Linked DNA regions of Cohnella abietis. The protein of the gene in region 1 interacts with the protein of each later gene in a pairwise test. Links are inferred from orthologs where the notes say so. Each region holds a gene or a part of one and is shown in the gene's direction. Other genes may lie near its edges. The genes, in order: KCTCHS21_RS04390 and ftsZ.

Region 1 (4,930 bases):
TGCCGCGACCTGCTGGATGATATCATTATCGTTCCGGAAGGGCGTGTTTGCACGACGATATTGGAGCTGTACAATGAGCATGCCATCGTCGCCGAGCCTGCGGGTGCACTAACCGTTGCTGCCCTCTCTGCGTTGGATCCTAATGACATACGCGGGAAAAATGTTGTCTGTATCATCAGCGGTGGGAACAACGACATCGACCGGATGCAGGAAATTAAGGAACGCTCCCTTATTTATGAAGGATTAAAGCATTATTTTATGATCAACTTTCCTCAACGTTCTGGAGCCCTAAGAGAATTTCTTGATGATATATTAGGACCTAACGATGATATTGTCCAATTCGAATACACTAAGAAGCATAACAAAGAAAATGGTCCAGCACTCGTCGGCATCGAGCTTAAGAGTCCAGAGGACTATGAAAGCCTAGTGGTGAAAATGAATAACAAAGGATTTCAATTCATAGAGTTGAATAAAGATCCTTTATTGTTCAATTTGCTCATCTAAGCCTTTACGTGGAACGAATTCAAACAATATTAGCAGTTATAAGATGATTCCTGAATTCCTCAGGAGTCATCTTTTTTTATCCTTATGGATAACAATTGCGTCACAATTTATTTCTTTTTTTATGTAGAGTTAACAAATTTAAGCCATATTAAAGATAGGGGTTTCTATCCAGAGGCTTCCATCTTAGAAACGACTGCAACTGAGGGGTGTAACTATGACAGGACAGAGGAAAGTGTTAATCGTTTACGCAAGATTCGGCGAGGGCCATTGGCAAGCTGCAGTTGCGCTGAAGCATAGCTTCGTTACTCAAGGTAATTGTGAAGTTAAACTAATTGACCTGCTTGCCGAGTCACACCCACTGCTGAATGAAGTTAGCCGTTTCGTATATAAAAGTAGCTATCACATGTTCCCCCAAGTTTACGGGTGGGTTTACGAAGCGACGAAGGAGATGAAAACCAATTCCTTATTTACCAATTGGTTGCACTCATTCGGAGCCATGACATTGCAAAAGCTAATTATGCAGGAAAAGCCGGACGCCGTTATCCATACGTTTCCTCTGCTCGTTCTTCCTTCTGTCTCTTCGAAAATAGGTCGAAAAATTCCGATGTTTAATGTTATTACCGATTTCGATTTGCATAGCCGTTGGATTCATCCTGATGTGGACAAATATTATGTCGCAACGGAGGATCTGAGCAAGGAGCTGCACAGCCTAGGGATCGATTCAAGCCGCATTGCCGCTACCGGTATTCCGCTGCGCTTTTCATTATCACCGGACAAAACAACCAGATTCGCTACACCTAAGTATGGTTTAAGTTCCCATAAGCCTATTGTGCTCGTTATGGCAGGTGCTAGTGGAACAATGGCTGATATAGACGAGTGGTGCCTTAAGCTGGTAAAGCTATCGAATGTCCAGGTCGTCATCGTATGCGGTAGGAATCGGGCGCTGGAAAACTCTTTAAAGAATAAATGCAGTGAAAATGATGACATAACTGTTTATGGATATATTGAACAAATCGATGAGCTTATGAGTATTTCCTCTTGCATCGTAACAAAACCTGGAGGTTTAACCTTATCAGAGGCAATCAGGGCGGAGCTGCCAATGTTTCTCTATCGACCTGTACCAGGACAAGAGCGCAATAATGCCCGATATTTAGAGAACAAAGGTGCCGCAATCATTTGCCATAATTCCTCTGAGCTTTTAACCCAAATAAACAAACTGTTTTGTAACTCTTTGCAACAAATAATGATGCATCAAGCTTTGCATTCTCTAAGCAAGAAAGCCGCATCGGATAGCATCGCCTTTGATATTATTCACCAATTGAATATAATGGAAGAGGCTTCCTCTTCTCCAGTACGAATATGATTCGTGAGAAATCAACATCCTTGGTAGGGCAATAAGATTCTAATTAAGGCTGTTTAAGGAGAGCTGCGAGTGAAACAGGCTTCTGTAAAATCTTTTTTTCAGTCGGATATGATTCTGTACTTAGTCATCTTGTTTCTTGTCGAATTCGTAAGGGGTGCGGCTCTTATTAGCTTCCTTCCGATTTACGGAAACAAGGTATTAGGCCTTGATCTTGATGTCATCGGTGCAGCGATAACGGCTCACTATTTAACGGATACAGGTCTGAAGCTAGCTATTGGCTTTGTGCTGGACCGGTTATCTGTTCGAACAGTTGTAAGTGTTGGCTTATTATGCTCACTTGTTGGGATTGCCGCCTTACAATTTGCTGATATTCCATGGGTTTTCATTACAGCTGCTGCTGTTTACGGAATTGGAATTTCACCGATTTGGATTGTATGTCTTACAAAGATTAAAGAAGATAAACGGGCTACCCAAATGGGCTTCCTATATACAGTTTGGCTTGTTGGGCTTGGTAGCGGTCCTGTAGTTACAAATTTGCTGCTCGATCATTACGACAAACACTTGACGTATTGGGTTATGGTTGCGTTCGCTCTCGTAGCCTTTCTGCTGTCCTTGCTTATTTCCGGAAAAAGAAGCATGCATATCGATATCGTCCCGTTTCGTAAACAGCTATCTATTCTAGGCAGCAGGCTTCGAGATATGAAGCTGCTCCTTCCCGGTATGGTGCTCCAAACCCTCGGAGCAGGAATGCTGCTTCCGATCTTGCCAAGCTTTGCAGAGAAGAGCCTGGGGATGTCTACAACCCATTACTCCATTCTCCTCTTTATTGGCGGTGGCTGTACGGTGCTTGGTTTAATTCCTATGGGTAAGCTGTCTGATAAATTCGGCAAAAAGTGGTTTCTCATCATCGGATTTCTATGTTTCGGTATCGTTTTGTTCGCGTTAACTGGAAAACCTCCACTTGCTTTGGCTTTGTTCTGGGCATTCGTGCTTGGGATATCCTATGCGGCTGTTCTGCCAGCATGGAACGCTTTGCTCGCTGCCTATGTGCCACCAGGTCAGCAAGGCCTTGGATGGGGCTTATTGTCGACAGTGGAAGGAATAGGCGGTATGATTGGTCCAGTAGTCGGCGGGCTGCTCGCCACCAAATACAGCTCCTCCTCTGTCGTCGGCATAGCTGGAATTATGTTTATTGTTATTAGCATGATCTATATCTTCTTCCCCTTCCGAATTTTTCGGGGCGAAGCATTACCTCCCTCTAGTGGGGCAAAGACATAAATTACTTACCGGTTCGGTTGAATGGAGCAAATGAAGGATGTTCAGTATGCACGTGTTAATTTCTGCAGCATGGAATGTTCGAGAATGGATTACACAAGCTAAAACACTAGATCTTGATCAAATTAAAGATCTGCTTCATCGCTATTCAGAGCTTGGACCTATTCCTGGGATCCTGCTTCCTTTCTTAGAAGCCCTGCTGCCAATCCTACCGTTATTTGTGTTTGTTGTCGCCAACGCATCCGCATACGGGATGTGGCTAGGATTTCTTTATTCATGGATTGGAGTTAGCGCAGGTTCATTTGTCGTATTTATGTTAGCTAGACGTTTCGGGCATCGTTATGGGGAACAAATTCGCCGCAAATTTCCCAAATCGGAGAAATTCTTTGGTTATGTGGAGCACAAAGGCTTTACACCCATTTTTCTTTTATGCTGTTTTCCTTTCTCACCTACTGTTCTTGTAAATATTTCATCTGGTTTATCGAAAATACCGATACATACCTTTCTAACGGCTATGATTCTAGGTAAAGCTGTTATGATTTTTACCCTTTCTTTTATGGGACATGATCTGCAAGCGTTGGTGAATAACCCTTGGCGTATTGTATTTGCAATCGGAGGCATGATGTTATTATGGTTAGGTGGACGTAAGCTGGAAGGTCGCTTTACTTAACTTAACTTTCAAATTCCTTCTCGTTATAGATAGCATAACGCTCACCCTCCCGTGGAACCCTAAGCACGAAATTCATGCTAAGGAGGGAATGGCACATGTCTGGTAAATTGCCTTCAGCCAAACAGAAAACAGCCAGCAAAGCTCAATCGGAAGCAGATCGTTCTGGAGCAGACAAGCACAAAGCAAGCCAGCTTCAATCGGAAGCCGACCACGCCGCCGTTCCTAAACACGGATTGTGAGGGAGAGCATCTAATGAGCGAGTACAATAAAGATAGGATGGACCCTGTTTCAGGTGAAAAGGTCGAAGTTGACGGAGTCTATAAAAATGAGTGGGGACGCGAGCAGGAGCTTAAACGAGGAGACAAGTTCCCCTCTGATGTGATGCTCGGCGAGACGGAATGGTCGCAAACGGAGATGAGCTTTGACAACCATCACGAAGGCCAAACCGATCCCAGACTTATCCCTAAAGAAAATGATGCTGACAAGCAAGGCAAAATCAATCACCCTCGCCGTCAAATGGATCGTGGGAAGAAGTAAACAATTTATTAAATGCTCGTTTAAGAAGCTGAAGAACTTACAAAGACCAATCAGTTATTAGTCGATTGGTCTTTGTAGTTGGAGTATATTTAGCGTTCGAGCCAGTTACTCGCCTTTATCTTCCGCCTCTTCCAACGTTTCTCCACCCTTCTCCTCACGATGAAACCATTGCTCCATCAGCTTATCCAGCCGTCGCAGCCGCTCCTCATAGGTGTATACAGCTGAAGTAATAACGAGCAAGCGAGAACGCATAATCATATCCTCATCGGTACGCTTTTCGATAAGCTCCGAGAGTAGCATAGAAGCTTCTGGCGGTGGGGCGGCTGCCAGGGCTCCTGGCTTTATTTTACCCTCCCACTTCCATAGCAGCTGTTCATGATAGCCACACAACGTTTCAATTTGACGATCGATCAGCCGATTCCATGCTTTTGACGTAGACACAGCCCAATAGTGGTCCTCAACCGCTTCAACAAGCGACATTCCCCGTTCAAGCGATATGAGCATTCCTTTATAGACAATAAGCAGTCTAGCTCTCTGTAGCTTTGAATTCTTTCTCCAAACTCTCTCCTCGGCAAACAAAT
Region 2 (7,188 bases), 3.5 Mb from region 1 along the record:
CAATGTGACGAATAATCATCAGGAGCCGAACGCTCGAAGCCTTGCAGATGCAGGAGCCGCTGAGATGATTCTAGAAAGAGATTTAACAGGCGGGCTATTATATAGTCATATTAATGCGATTATGGGCGATAGCGCTCGAAGAAGCTTGATGGCGCATGCCTCACGTGAATTAGGGATGCCGGGAGCAGCTAGTGCGATATATGATCAGATTACTCGGGTTAACCGGAAAAGATAAATTCATCTTGTCCTTCAGATAGCTTGCTAGTGGGCATTTGTCACCACCCCCGCCCAGTTGTCATAAGATACTGCGTGATCGTGACTGTCGCTCTTAAAGCACCAGTAACGACGGCAACGTGCAGCCCTGAAGGACTTGCAAGGAGGATAAAGCCATGCAACAGTTGGTCGCTGAGCTAGAACAAGCACGAATCGGCCATGTGCGCTTAAATGAGCCGCTCGCTGGATATACGACTTGGAAAATCGGCGGACCTGCGGATCTATTTCTAATCCCAGGAACTGAGGAAGAGCTTGCAGCATCGTTATCTTTGCTGCATCGCCATGGTGTACCCTGGTGTGTGCTCGGTCGGGGCTCCAATACTTTGGTGTCCGATAAAGGGGTTCGAGGAGCTGTCATTAAGCTAGGTGACGGTTTCGACGAAGTACGTTTTGAGGGCGAAACGGTGATCGCGGGCGCATCGTATTCGTTTATCAAGCTGTCGGTCATGTCCGGCAAGCAAGGGCTAACTGGTCTGGAATTCGCGGGAGGAATTCCTGGAACGGTTGGCGGTGCCGTATACATGAATGCTGGTGCGCATAGTTCGGACATTTCACGTATCCTACAGTCAGCCGACATTATCTGGGAAGACGGTAGTCGGGCAGTACTCGGGAATGAGGAGATGGGATTCTCCTATCGGCACTCCATTTTACATGAACGGCGGGGTATTGTTACTCGTGCGGTATTCCGTTTGGCTAACGGAGACCGCATGGAAATCGCGGCGGCGCTTGCTTCTTTTAAGGACCGCAGACTGCGTACTCAACCGCTTCAAATGGCTTGTGCGGGCAGTGTTTTTCGCAATCCACCTAATGATCACGCAGCACGGCTAATAGAAGCGGCGGGATTGAAGGGGTTACGGGAGGGTGCTGCTGAAGTTTCTGAATTACACGCTAACTTTATCGTTAATCACGGTGGTGCAACGGCTGAGGACGTCCTCACCCTCATGCGACGAGTTCAACAAAAGATTGAACAAACCTATGGAATATTATTAGTGCCGGAGGTTCTCATGTTGGGTGAGCGGTAACCCGGAGGTGAAACCCTTGGACAATTTGGTGATTGAAGGCGGACATCCGCTTTCGGGCACCATTCGTATCCACGGCGCCAAAAATGCCGCTTTGCCGATTTTGGCCGCCAGCTTGCTCTCGGAAGGAAAAGTGACAATCCGAAATGTTCCCCGGCTGCTTGATATTGAGGTCATGCTGGACATTTTGCGGGATCTCGGGTGTAAAGCCCGACATCAGGATACGGTGGTGACGGTTGATACGTCAGTCGCAACATCCTCTCACATTCCGGAGACGCTGATGCGTAAAATGCGTTCCTCGGTGTTCTTGATGGGGCCACTTCTAGCGCGTTTCGGAGAAGTTCAGCTTTATCAGCCTGGAGGATGTGCTATCGGTGAAAGAAAGATTGACTTACATCTTCGCGGTCTTGCGGCACTTGGTGCGAATATAGAAGAAAAGGGCAGCAGAATCGTTTGCTCTGCCCGTCGTCTCATTGGAGCCGAAATTAGCTTGGATTTCCCTAGTGTCGGAGCTACAGAAAATATGATGATGGCTGCTGTTTTGGCTCAAGGCCGGACAACAATCATTGGAGCAGCAAGAGAGCCTGAAATACAGGATCTGCAGCAATTCCTTAATCAGATGGGTGCACAGGTAAAAGGGGCTGGCACCGATACGATTACGATAGACGGAGTGAGCTCGTTGTACGGCTGTGAATTTGAGGTTATTCCAGATCGAATTGTTACCGGCACTGTTATGGTCGCCGCTGCCGCAACTCGAGGAGAAGTTACCTTAGAAAACACACAGCCTGGACACCTGACTTCTCTCATTCACGTTCTACGACGCGCAGGTGTTCAAATTGAGGTAGGCAATGATATAATAAATGTAGGTGGGTTACATCGCCCACTTGCGGTTGACCGTATTGTAACTTCACCATACCCAGCGTTTCCGACCGATCTGCAAGCTCAGGTCATGACGCTTTTAGCGTTAGCGGATGGTGTAAGTGTGATGAAGGAAACGATTTTTGAAGGTAGATTTAAGCATGTCGATGAATTGTGCCGTATGGGTGCCGATATACGGGTCGACTTGAACAATGCTTTTATTCGAGGAGTTCCTCAGCTTTACGGTGCAACAGTCGAAGCAACCGATCTGCGAGCAGGGGCAGCGCTTGTCATTGCGGGATTGGCCGCTCAAGGCCGCACAATTGTGGAGCAGGTGCACCATATTGACCGTGGATATGATCGAATAGAAGAGATGTTCCAACAGGTTGGTGGGAATATTACCCGCGAGGTTAACAAGAGCAGGGTTTATAGCTAACGGTGATACGTCCCGCCGCAGAAGCTTTCTTCCGCGCGGGGCTTTTTTATTAAATAATAGGGACAAGACTTGATAGAGTTCGTACGAGGTTGAAAGCTATCACGCACCGTCACACCTCGCGAGAGGTGCCCTACAGTAAGTAGGCTCGAGGAATAAAGTAGTTTAGGTAGATAGAAGAGAGGGGGGCGGATAATGACCGAACGAATACCTGCACTTAAACGGGAAGATAAGGTTCCGAAAACTCGACGTGAAAAAAAATGGCTTAGAATATTAATTGCTCTCCTGATTATTGTTCTTATCGTGTTGTTTTTCCGTTCCCCGCTAGCTAAATTTTCGGAAATTCAAGTAACGGGTATGGTTTATTTAACCAAAGAAGAAGTGACGAAGGCTCTAGGGGTAGCTCCAGGCGACTCTTTCTTTGTACCGGGTACGGGGAAGCTAAAGAAAAGAGTAAGCTCGCTAAAACCTATTGAGAGTGTAAAAATAACGAAAAAATTTCCAAGTGTGCTTCGTGTAGAGGTTAAGGAATATCCACAAGTAGCTGTGCAGCTTGCAGCAGATGGTAAGGTGCTTGCAATACTTTCTAATGGATTGTCATTAACAATACCAGAAGGCCATTTGCTGGATAAGCCAATACTTTCTGGGTGGAAGCCGAATGATCCTATCTTAAATGCACTTTGCGCAGTGTTAAATGAGCTTCCAGCCTATCTTCTTGCAGATTTATCGGAAATTCATCCTGCTCCTTCAGCGGCGTACCCTAACCGGATTAAGCTCTTTACCCGTTCCCGTTTTGAGGTCGTAACAACGGTAGAAAGGTTGCCGGATAAAATTACCTATCTTAGTGATATTGTGCAAAATCGGGAGCCTGGTAAGATTATTATGTTGGAAGCAGACACTTATTTGCCGTATTCAGCAGAAAATGTAACAGATGTAATTCAATAAGCCGATAAAACTAAGGAAAAGGACACTACTCAATACACAAAAAGAATGCTAAACTTTCATATACGGGTGAAAAGGGGATAATTATTGAGAGCCTTTCATCAAATATAATAAGCTACTAAAAAAAATGTTGAAAAAAGAGGGAAAACCTCGTGGATGTGGAATAAGTAGAGGAAGCATCCCTTGTACGCAGCCACTTTCATCAATACGGGAGGTGCCACCGTTTGAGTAACAATGACCTCATTGTCAGCCTGGATATAGGAACATCGAAAATCCGGGTGATTATCGGGGAGATTAGCAACGGGGCCATTAACATCATTGGCGTAGGATCTGCAGATTCCGATGGAATCCGTAAAGGCGCCATTGTAGATATTGACCAAACCGTGCAGTCCATCCGTAATGCCGTTGATCATGCAGAGCGCATGGTCGGCATTGGAATTAGCGAGGTTTACGTCGGGATTTCCGGCAATCATATTGCATTGCAAAGTAATCACGGAGTCGTCGCTGTTTCCAACGAAGATCGAGAGATTGGCGAGGAAGATATTGAACGTGTTTTACAAGCTGCCAAAGTGGTTGCCTTACCACCTGAACGAGAGATCATCGGACTTGTTCCTAAGCAATTTTTAGTAGACGGGCTGGCGGATATTCAAGATCCGCGCGGCATGATTGGCGTCCGACTCGAAGTCGAATGCACGATTATTACAGGTACTAAAGCAGCTGTACATAACTTGATGAGATGTGTTGAGAAGGCGGGTCTACGTATTTCTGGCCTTATCCTTATGTCTCTAGCATCAGGAATGATGGCTTTAACCAAAGACGAGAAGCAGATGGGTACGGTTCTTGCCGATATTGGTGCAGGATCTACTACACTTGCAATCTTCGAGGGAGGAAGTCTTGCAGCGGTTTCTACGCTCCCGATCGGTGGAGATTACGTGACTAGCGATATTTGTTACGGACTTAAGACCCAGACGGAACATGCGGAAAAAATTAAGCTGAAGTATGGGTGTGCCCGTACGGAGGATTCTGCAGATGACCAGAAGTTTAAGGTGATGAGGGTTGGCAGTAATATGGAGAAGGAATTCTCCCAATTAGATTTAGCCAACATTATTGAGCCTCGTATGCAAGAAATTTTTCAGATGATCCGTCAAGAAGTGAAAAGACTGGGATATCTTGAAAAAATTAATGGGTACGTTCTAACTGGTGGATCTGTTTCTTTACCTAGCGTTCTTCCATTGGCTCATATTGAGTTGGAATCCAATGTTAGAATTGCTGTGCCAGATTACATCGGTGTAAGAGACCCTTCTTTCAGCAGTGGTGTTGGCATGATTCAATATGTAACCAAATACGTTCGAACACGCGGCGCAGTTGGAACCAAACGCTCTCCTAAAGCCAAAGCTAGTGGGAGTACGAGTGCGAGTACGGCATCCAAACCTGGCATAGTTGAATGGTTCAAAAACATGTTCAAGGAATTCATTTAAGCCGCCGCTTATTAGGAACCATTCATGCGAAGCAAGGAGGAGTAAATAAATTATGTTGGAGTTTGATTTTGAGATGGAACCACTTGCAAAAATCAAAGTCATCGGAGTTGGTGGCGGCGGTAGCAATGCTGTAAATCGAATGATCGAGAACGGCGTTAAAGGTGTCGAGTTTATTACTGTTAATACAGATGCGCAAGCATTGCATTTAACGAAATCCGAACAAAAGCTGCAGATTGGGGACAAGCTTACTCGAGGACTCGGTGCGGGGGCTAATCCGGATGTAGGTAAAAAGGCTGCTGAGGAGTCTCGTGAGTTTATTACGAATACACTTCGTTCAGCGGACATGGTATTCGTTACTGCTGGTATGGGTGGCGGTACAGGGACTGGAGCAGCTCCTGTTATTGCCGAGCTGGCCAAAGAATGTGGAGCTCTTACCGTTGGAGTTGTTACGCGGCCCTTTACTTTCGAAGGACGTAAACGGTCTGCACAAGCAGAGCTTGGCATTGAAGCACTGAAGGAGAAAGTGGATACTCTTATCGTTATTCCTAATGATCGACTATTGGAAATCGTAGATAAGAAAACGCCTATGCTTGAAGCCTTCAGGGAAGCTGACAACGTTCTACGTCAAGCTGTACAAGGCATATCCGATCTAATTGCCGTTCCAGGCTTGATAAACCTTGACTTTGCGGACGTTAAGACAATTATGTCTGAACGTGGATCAGCGTTAATGGGTATTGGAATGGCATCTGGTGAGAATCGTGCGATGGAAGCAGCGCGTAAAGCAATCATGAGCCCATTATTGGAAACATCCATTGAAGGCGCTCGTGGTGTTATTATGAATATTACTGGCGGCTCTAACTTATCCCTCTATGAAGTCAATGAAGCTGCGGAAATTGTTATTTCTGCTTCTGATCCGGAAGTTAATATGATTTTCGGTGCTATCATTGACGATAACTTGAAGGATGAAATTAAAGTTACCGTAATTGCTACCGGGTTTGAACATAAAGGCCCAACTCGTCGTACTGCCGCACCTATTGCTCCACCTATTTCCTCAGAGACAGCAACAAGCTCAAGCTCTGGAGAAACTCGTCAAGCAGGAAATCTGCGCCCTTTCGGTAATCAAAATCTATCAAGTGATCAACTGGACATTCCAGCATTTTTACGAAATCGTCCTCGTGGAGAACGTTAGATTTAATAAATGATTAATAACATCTTTTGCTAAACTCCGATTCCCAGCTGTGGAATCGGGGTTTTTTTGTGTTATTCAGTAAGTATAAGTATTCACGCTTATCCATTTCTGAATAACCTCTTAGTGATAGATTTGGCTTACTTATATCGACAAAAAAAGGTTTTGAAGGTCGGCAAGATTAGACAGACTCCGAATATCAAAGCGATTATACTAGGTTCATCCATCCCGGCCTGTGCAATTAGAGAGTTTACGGGCGACTTAGGGTGGGGGGTAATCATATGATCGTTTATGTTGATCTGGTGTTCTTTAACAATCTGGCTGTTGATGGAATGGTACTGCTAGCAACAGCAAAAGTACGCCATCTTCGACCGTCGCGTAGTCGCCTGTTTGCAGGAGCATTTTTAGGTGCATTTTATGCGGCTGCGATGTTTTGGGCTCACTTTCCGTACATGTATTCTTTCGGCGCCAAGGTTTTAATTTCCCTCATAATGGTGTTGCTTGCGCTCGGGTATGGCGGTCCATTAGCCTTCATTCGTAATTTTGGAGCCTTTTATTTGGTGAATTTCGCCACGCTAGGAGGGGTAATTGGGCTAAGCTACTTACTGAAATCCGCAGACTCGCCATGGAGGGGGATGCAATATACGGCAGATGGTGGCCTTATTCTCGACTGGCAAATGCAACTGGGCTTGTACATAGTAGCCCTTTCGCTGTCATTTTGGTTGTTTAAGAGTACATCGGAAACCCGTGTAAGGCGGCAGGAGCTGGAGCAACTGTTTTGGGACATTGAAATCAAGGTGGAAAGTGGTAGCTGGGCTGTTAGAGCTCTACTGGATACTGGAAACCGTTTATACGACCCTTTGACCCGCATTCCCGTCATGATAATGGAAGCTGCTATTTGGAAAGCTGAATTGCCAACAGGCTGGTCCGAGCGGTTAAAGGCTGAGCCTCCAGATAAGCTTATCGCTGAAATGGATACAGATCATACCGAAGGTTACC

What was found.
Region 2: the proteins of KCTCHS21_RS04390 (region 1) and ftsZ interact in binary tests that used the Bacillus subtilis proteins (3 or more experiments, as listed by UniProt). The link is inferred for Cohnella abietis from one-to-one orthologs.

Annotation. Positions count from the first base shown.
Region 1 is NZ_AP019400.1:1,066,466-1,071,395, reverse strand. What follows is about bases 1-2,792. They hold KCTCHS21_RS04390 (MGDG synthase family glycosyltransferase), read left to right. Parts: upstream 1-718; coding sequence 719-1,867; downstream 1,868-2,792. Other genes in these bases: KCTCHS21_RS04385 (MFS transporter), read left to right, coding at 1,937-2,792; ilvA (threonine ammonia-lyase IlvA), read left to right, coding at 1-504. In the rest of the region: more of KCTCHS21_RS04385, read left to right, coding at 2,793-3,145; KCTCHS21_RS04380 (TVP38/TMEM64 family protein), read left to right, coding at 3,192-3,812; KCTCHS21_RS31340 (hypothetical protein), read left to right, coding at 3,908-4,051; KCTCHS21_RS04375 (transposase), read left to right, coding at 4,065-4,349; KCTCHS21_RS04370 (FUSC family protein), read right to left, coding at 4,455-4,930. UniProt on the Bacillus subtilis protein: Processive glucosyltransferase involved in the biosynthesis of both the bilayer- and non-bilayer-forming membrane glucolipids.
Region 2 is NZ_AP019400.1:4,523,955-4,531,142, reverse strand. The notes cover bases 4,253-7,123. They hold ftsZ (cell division protein FtsZ), read left to right. Parts: upstream 4,253-5,055; coding sequence 5,056-6,192; downstream 6,193-7,123. Other genes in these bases: spoIIGA (sigma-E processing peptidase SpoIIGA), read left to right, coding at 6,471-7,123; ftsA (cell division protein FtsA), read left to right, coding at 4,253-5,003. Also shown: murG (undecaprenyldiphospho-muramoylpentapeptide beta-N-acetylglucosaminyltransferase), read left to right, coding at 1-235; murB (UDP-N-acetylmuramate dehydrogenase), read left to right, coding at 390-1,295; murA (UDP-N-acetylglucosamine 1-carboxyvinyltransferase), read left to right, coding at 1,312-2,586; KCTCHS21_RS19955 (cell division protein FtsQ/DivIB), read left to right, coding at 2,779-3,528; more of ftsA, read left to right, coding at 3,750-4,252; more of spoIIGA, read left to right, coding at 7,124-7,188. UniProt on the Bacillus subtilis protein: Essential cell division protein that forms a contractile ring structure (Z ring) at the future cell division site. The regulation of the ring assembly controls the timing and the location of cell division.